DNA from 3 places in the Mesorhizobium sp. WSM4836 genome. Region 2 is predicted to be linked to each of the others. Evidence: predicted binding sites of a transcription regulator. Region 2 holds the regulator's gene; each other region holds the start of a gene.
The links. Region 2 encodes LexA, which represses DNA repair genes until DNA is damaged. Its sites were predicted from a motif close to TGTTCNNNNTGTGTTCNG; they were not measured.

Region 1: the regulator LexA is predicted to act here: its motif matches at 1,208-1,225, upstream of AC0L2P_RS07995 (PA0069 family radical SAM protein).
Region 3: the regulator LexA is predicted to act here: its motif matches at 1,599-1,616, upstream of AC0L2P_RS29510 (helicase-related protein).

The regions. Positions count from the first base shown of each region.
Region 1 covers NZ_JBVVQF010000005.1:35,846-38,116, forward strand. The annotation lists gene AC0L2P_RS07985 (phytanoyl-CoA dioxygenase family protein) at 1-446, opposite strand, end outside; gene AC0L2P_RS07990 (glycosyltransferase family protein) at 645-1,148, opposite strand; gene AC0L2P_RS07995 (PA0069 family radical SAM protein) at 1,300-2,271, shown strand, end outside.
Region 2 covers NZ_JBVVQF010000004.1:166,519-168,789, reverse strand. The annotation lists gene AC0L2P_RS06925 (ComEC/Rec2 family competence protein) at 1-709, shown strand, start outside; gene lexA (transcriptional repressor LexA) at 703-1,434, opposite strand; gene kynU (kynureninase) at 1,880-2,271, shown strand, end outside.
Region 3 covers NZ_JBVVQF010000037.1:28,976-31,246, forward strand. The annotation lists gene AC0L2P_RS29510 (helicase-related protein) at 1-1,431, opposite strand, end outside; gene phbB (acetoacetyl-CoA reductase) at 2,158-2,271, opposite strand, start outside.

The sequences.
Region 1 (2,271 bases), on a different contig from region 2:
TAGTGGCCGCTGAGCAGCGGGCGGCCGAAATGCTTTTCGGCATCGGCGTGTTTTTCGGGCAGGAATTCCAGCCGGCGGTCGAAATTGCCGAAGCATGGCGTGCGCTCGGCGAAGCGGGCGATCTCCTCTTGGATGACGGCCGGCAGCATCAGGCCCGAATAGAGCCCCTCGATGCGCAGAGCGCCGACGACGGCGCCACGATCGACGCCGGCGAACATCGTTTCACCGACATTGCGCGCCGGCGGAACGGGCTTCGCACCGCGCCAGTGCAGGCGCCGCGCCGGCATGGTGCGCGCCAGCATGAACATCGGCAGCCATGCCGGATTCTCGCAAAGGTCGGAAAGATAGGTCGGGATGCGGGCGGCGATACGGCGCAGCGTACCGCCATTGCGTGCGATCGCCTCGAGGCTTGCAGCGCCGGACTTGTCAGGGCTTGAAAGGGTCATCCGGGTCCTCAAAATGTCGAGGGAACAGCATCGACGACAGTCGTCGTTACCGCTCCGGCACACACCCCAACCCTATTGCCCATATCGCTGGGAATGGTAACCCCCGGCCACATTTTGTGCAATGCACAATAAACCGTTCGCGGCCAAAATTGCAGTGCTTCCCTTCTCCCCTTCTTGTGGGAGAAGGAAACGGGCGCTTCACTTCCGCGGCGCGACCCAGATCTCGGCGTGGAGCCTTCTGGTCGCCAGGCCGCGGGCGATCGCTTCGGCGCTGCGGGCATTCTTCGACAGCGCCCCGGCCTGACGCTTGCTGATCACCAGGCCTTCGGCGAGAGCGCGATGTCCGGCAAGAACGCGCGACAGGAAGGGCGCGCGGCTGCCGCGTGCCGGCGAGAACCGCGCCGCCATGGTTTGCCTAGAGGTATGGGCAACGACCTCATCGATCCAGCCCTCTCCCAGCCGCGCGCCCGGTTCCAGCAAAAGCAGCCAGTCGCCCTTGGCCTGTCTGATGCCGGCGGCGATGCCGCCGCTGACATAATGGCAGCCGGCATGTTCGGCGACGCGGTGCGTCTGATCGGTCGAGCCGATGTCACAGACGAGAACGTCGCGCACGACGCCCTCGACGGCGCCACCGATCAGCGAGGCGAGCGTGCGGGCGAGGCCCTCCTCGTCATTCAGGGTTTCGATTAGGACGCTGAGCATCTTTAGCCGAATAGCGGAAAGCGATGGGCAGCGCCAGTTTTTGCGGCGCATCGCGAGAAAGTTCTTGCTTTGTTCTCCTCAATACGATAGGAATACATTCATGAGCAGAACGATTCGACAGCGGGCGGACAGTCCCTGGGAAAGGGCCAAAATGGAACAGATCGTGCGTGCCGACATTGCCGCCTTCGGCGCTGGCAGGGCCGAGATGGCGAATGCGATAATCGAGCAGAGCGGCATGCGCGTCCGCCCGGACCGCAATCGCGGCAGGTCGGCGGGCATCAATCCCTCCGGCCGTTTCGAGCCGGTCAGCCGGCACGTGTTCGACGATGGCTGGAATTCGCTGGAGGAGCTGCCGCCGTTCAAGACCGAGGTACAGGTCGAGAAGCCGCGCACCATCATCACGCGCAACGAATCGCCCGACATCTCCTTCGATCGCTCGATCAATCCCTATCGCGGCTGCGAACATGGCTGCGTTTATTGTTTCGCGCGGCCGACGCACAGCTTCATGGGCCTGTCGCCGGGTCTAGATTTCGAATCGAAGCTGTTTGCCAAGCCGGAAGCGGCGCGGTTGCTCGACAAGGAATTGTCCAGGGATAATTACCAGCCGCGCACCATCGCCATCGGCACCAACACCGATCCCTATCAGCCGATCGAGAAACAATACCGGATCATGCGCGAGATCCTCGAAGTGCTGGAGGCGCGCGGGCATCCGGTCGGTATCGTCACCAAGTCGGCGCTAGTGACACGCGATATCGACGTTCTGTCACGCATGGCCGAACGCGGGCTGGCCAAGGTGGCATTGTCGGTGACGACGTTGGACAGGATGCTGGCCAGAACGATGGAGCCGCGCGCTTCGACGCCGACCAAGCGGCTGGAGGCGATCAGGCAGCTTTCGGACGCCGGCATTCCGGCCTCGGTGATGGTCGCGCCGATCATCCCCGGACTGACCGACCCGGAGATGGAGCGCATCCTCGATTCGGCGCAGGCAGCGGGTGCGCGCGAGGCCGGTTATGTGCTGCTGCGCCTGCCGCTGGAGGTCGCGCCGATTTTCAAGGACTGGCTGCTGCGCCATTATCCCGACCGCTATCGCCACGTCATGTCGCTGATCCGTTCAATGCGCGAC
Region 2 (2,271 bases):
GAGATCTGTCCTTTTGGTGACGATCGCCCTCGTCATTGCCAGCATGGCGACGACCTGGCTGCGGCTCGTGGCACTTCCTTTTGCGCTCGCCGGCTTGCTAACGACAACGCAGACCCGCGTACCCGATGTATTGATCTCGGAGGACGCACGGCTGGTCGCGCTGCCGATCGGCAGCGGTGAACTCGCGGTCAACCGGGCAGGCCCGAATGAGTTCACCATCGACAACTGGAAACGCGCGCTCACATCAGAGGCTATCGTCGCGCCGGAAACACCTGGAAAGAACGATCCGCAATTCGACATTGCCGATCCGGCCGACCTACCGCCCGGCATGCCGTTCATTTGCACGGACGGTCTCTGCCTTGCCCGGCATCCATCCGGCGCGATCATCGCGCAAGCCAAGGACCGCGATGCTGCAGGGCCAGCCTGCGCCTTTGCCAGCTTGATCGTCATCGACGACGCCACCGCCCATAATCCCTGCTACTACGACCGGCTGGTCCTCGTCGTCACCAAACGGCAACTGGCGCGCGCGGGAAGTGCGGCCGTCTATTTCGATCCACAAGCGGCAACGCGCGCCGAAATCCGTTTCGCGATCGAAAAATCATACCGGCCCTGGCACGTGCAGCGAAAATTTTCACGCGCGGCACGGGGCCTGCCGCCATACCGCAGGGCCGACAAACCCAAAGCTGGCGCCAAGGGCGGAACTCAGTAGCGGCGGATCAGTCCGACGAGCTTGCCTTGCACCTTGACCCTGTCTGGTCCGAAGATGCGCGTCTCGTAGGCCGGATTGGCGGCTTCCAGGGCGATCGAGGCGCCCTTGCGGCGGAAGCGCTTCAGCGTCGCTTCCTCCTCGTCGACCAGTGCCACCACGATCTCACCGGGGCTCGCCGTATCGGCATTGCGGATAATCACCGTGTCGCCGTCGAAAATGCCGGCCTCGATCATCGAATCACCTTTGACCTCGAGCGCATAATGCTCGCCGCCCATGATCATATCCGGCGGCACCGAAATCGAATGCGTCTGGTGCTGGATGGCATCGATCGGCACACCGGCGGCGATGCGGCCCATCACTGGGATCGAAATGGCGGCGACGACATCGTCATCATTGCCGGCTGCAGGGCGCGAAGGGGCCGGCTTGCCTTGCCGAGGACCGCCTTGCCCAAGACTGCCCTGGATGACACTCGGCGAGAACTTGCGTGCCGCATTGAGGCCGGGGGCGATCGAGTCAGGCAGGCGCAGCACCTCCAGCGCACGGGCCCGGTTGGGCAAACGGCGAATGAAGCCGCGCTCCTCCAGCGCCGTAATCAGCCGGTGGATTCCGGATTTGGAAGCCAGGTCGAGCGCTTCCTTCATCTCGTCGAAGGAAGGCGGGATACCGCTTTCCTTCAACCTTTCGTGGATGAACATAAGCAGTTCGTGTTGTTTGCGTGTCAGCATAACGACCCCCAACAGAATCAGAAAAACAAACCCAGAACAAACACTATCTGTTCCAGTTGTGTTCCGCAACTGTTTAAAGTTTAATGAATGCGTTAAGGCTCGGGAAACAAACGACGCCTCTACCGGGGTACCCCATTTTCACCGCCGCGAGCCTCATCGCCTTGATTCTGCTTTCGTTTGCGCTCTTCTGGCTTCCCGAAAGGCCACGCTGGCCTTCGGCCGCCGGTCGGCAAAGGGCACGGAATTGAACTCGTATCGACTCTGCGGTTTGGTCAATGCACCGTGAACGAAACGAACTCAAAACGCCAACCTCGGTTAAGTCCTCGTTTCCACCGCCTGGTCAGGGCGCTTCTCGCCGGTGAGCCTTGCTGCGCGCAACCAGGTATTGGAAGAACAGTCGATGCGTGTCCGGCGTTGCGTTGGATCTTGGGGGAGCAGTCAAATCATGACAGGGATTCCCGATCTCGCGGCCATAAAGGCGATGGATGCCGCGGATCCGCTGCGGGCAATGCGCGACCGCTTTGTGTTGCCGCAAGGAGTGGTCTATCTCGACGGCAATTCGCTAGGAGCTGCTTCACGTGCCGCTTTCGATGAATTGCGCAAGGCCGCGACCGAAGAATGGTCGCATGATCTCATCCGCGCATGGAACACGGCCGGCTGGTTCAACATGCCGCTTGAACTTGGCGACCAGCTCGGGCGCCTGATCGGTGCCGCGGCCGGCCAGACGGTGGTCTGCGACACGACGTCGGTCAACATCTACAAGCTGCTGCACGCCGCCATGGCCATGCGGCCGGAGCGGCGGGTCATCGTCGCCGAGGGCGATAGTTTTCCGACCGA
Region 3 (2,271 bases), on a different contig from region 2:
AAAACGTTTCGTCAACCGCTCATGCAGCGCATCAGACAATCTGTCTTCGATTTCGCGCGTCTTTTCCTGCCAGTGTGCCCGATCGGCCAGCCAGCCGGGCCGGTTGGAAACGAAGGTCCATGTGCGGATCTGGGCAATCCTGTGCGACAGCGTGTCGATGTCGCCTTCGGTGGTGTCGGCACGGCGCACCTGCTCGGCCATGTAGTTCTCGTCGACGTGGCCGTGCCTGGCAAGGTCCATGTAGATGGAGGCGATCAAGTCGGCGTGCTGGGCCGGCGCGATCTTCCTGTAGTCGGGCAGCGCGCAGGCTTCCCACAGCAGCGCCACGCGTCTGGCATCGGTGGTGAGTGCCCGGACGTCCTCGTCGCGCGACAGATGCTCGAGCGCCTGCGCGTCTACTGCCGGCAGTGCTCGCGTCAGGCCTTCGACCGGGGCGTTGGTCTCGATTGAGCGCTTCAGTGCATCGAGGTTGGCGAAATCGAAATGCGCTGTGCGCCACTGCAGCACTTTCACCGGGTCGAAATCATGCGCCTCGATCTTCTTGACCAATTCCTCATCCAGCGGATCGACCTGGCCGGTGACCCCGAAGGTGCCGTCGCGCAGATGCCGGCCGGCGCGGCCGGCAATCTGGCCGAGCTCGGCCGCCGTCAGGTTGCGGTACTGGTAGCCGTCGAATTTGCGATTCTGGGCGAAGGCGACGTGGTCGAGGTCGAGGTTGAGGCCCATGCCGATGGCGTCGGTGGCGACGAGATAGTCGACGTCGCCCGACTGGAACAGCGCCACCTGGGCGTTGCGGGTGCGCGGGCTGAGCGCGCCGAGCACGACGGCGGCACCGCCCTGCTGGCGGCGGATCAGCTCGGCGATGGCATAGACCTCGTCGGCCGAGAACGCGACGATCGCTGTGCGCCGCGGCAGGCGCGTCAGCTTCTTCGAGCCGGCATAGGCAAGATGTGATAGGCGCGGCCGGGTCACCACCGACACGCCCCGCAACAGGCGCTGCAGGATGCCGTGCATGGTGGCCGCGCCCAGCAGCAGCGTCTCCTGGCGGCCGCGCAGATGCAGGATGCGATCGGTGAAGATGTGGCCGCGTTCGAGATCGCCGGCGAGCTGGACCTCGTCGATGGCAACGAAGGCGGCGTCGGTCTCGCGCGGCATCGCTTCCACGGTGCAGACCGAGTATTTCGCGCCCGCCGGCTGGATCTTTTCCTCGCCGGTGATGAGCGCCACCTTATGGGCGCCGACCTTTTCGCAGACGCGCGTATAGACCTCGCGGGCAAGCAGCCTGAGCGGCAGGCCGATGACGCCGCTTTCGTGCGCCACCATGCGTTCGATGGCGAGATGGGTCTTGCCGGTGTTGGTCGGGCCGAGCACGGCCGTCACGTCTCGACCCGACAGGATCAGCGGTTCAGTGTGTTTCGGATGGATGTTCATCGGCCTGGAAATAAGGCTCTCTGCCTCGCATTGTCGGGAGCGCGCCCATATTGGCCGCGTATGACAGGCGAGACATAGGGACTTCGGGCGCGAAGCGAAAGCGGAATGTGCCAAGGGCAGGCCGATTGCTCGCTTCAAAGCCAGAAAATCTGTTCCCGATTAACAGTTGGAACGAGTCTGGAACGAATCAGCGACGAATCACTGACTCGCGCTGATTCAGGGTTTGTTCACGGCTACATCTGGGTTTTCTGCCGGCGAGTCTCACCACATGCTGAATCCCGGAAACTGGCCCGATTCATGCAAGCGGCATCCAAGCCAGCACCGCCGTTAACCTTTGCCGGTGAATGATCGTTGCCGGCGAATATGCGTCGTCCAACATTATGAAATTATTGATGTTTCCTAATGCGCTTTAATCATTTCGAGGGTGTTTTCAGCTCTCGCCGTTAACGTTCTGCTCAAAGCCGGAACGAATCGGCGACGAATCAGAGATAGCCGAAGTTTCTCGGTTTGTTCACCACACCATGTTGTGTTGTGAACAGCTTTTCCACCGAGAATCCACAGGCTGCGGGACAGGTTGTGCACAAGTTGCGCAGATGCCGTTAACCTTTACGTGCCGGATTGGGCCAGCGCTCCGATGACTTGCGGAGGAAACGCTGCCAATTGAAACGGGCCGTTTTACAGGCCCGTTCGTTCAGCGCGTATCTGTCTTAACGTAAAGATAAATCATCAGGCGATGTACTGGCCGCCATTAGCACTGATGGTCGAGCCGGTGATGAAACCGGCATCGTCGGAAGCGAGGAAGACGACGCAGCGCGCGATCTCGTCCGGCTCGCCGAGACG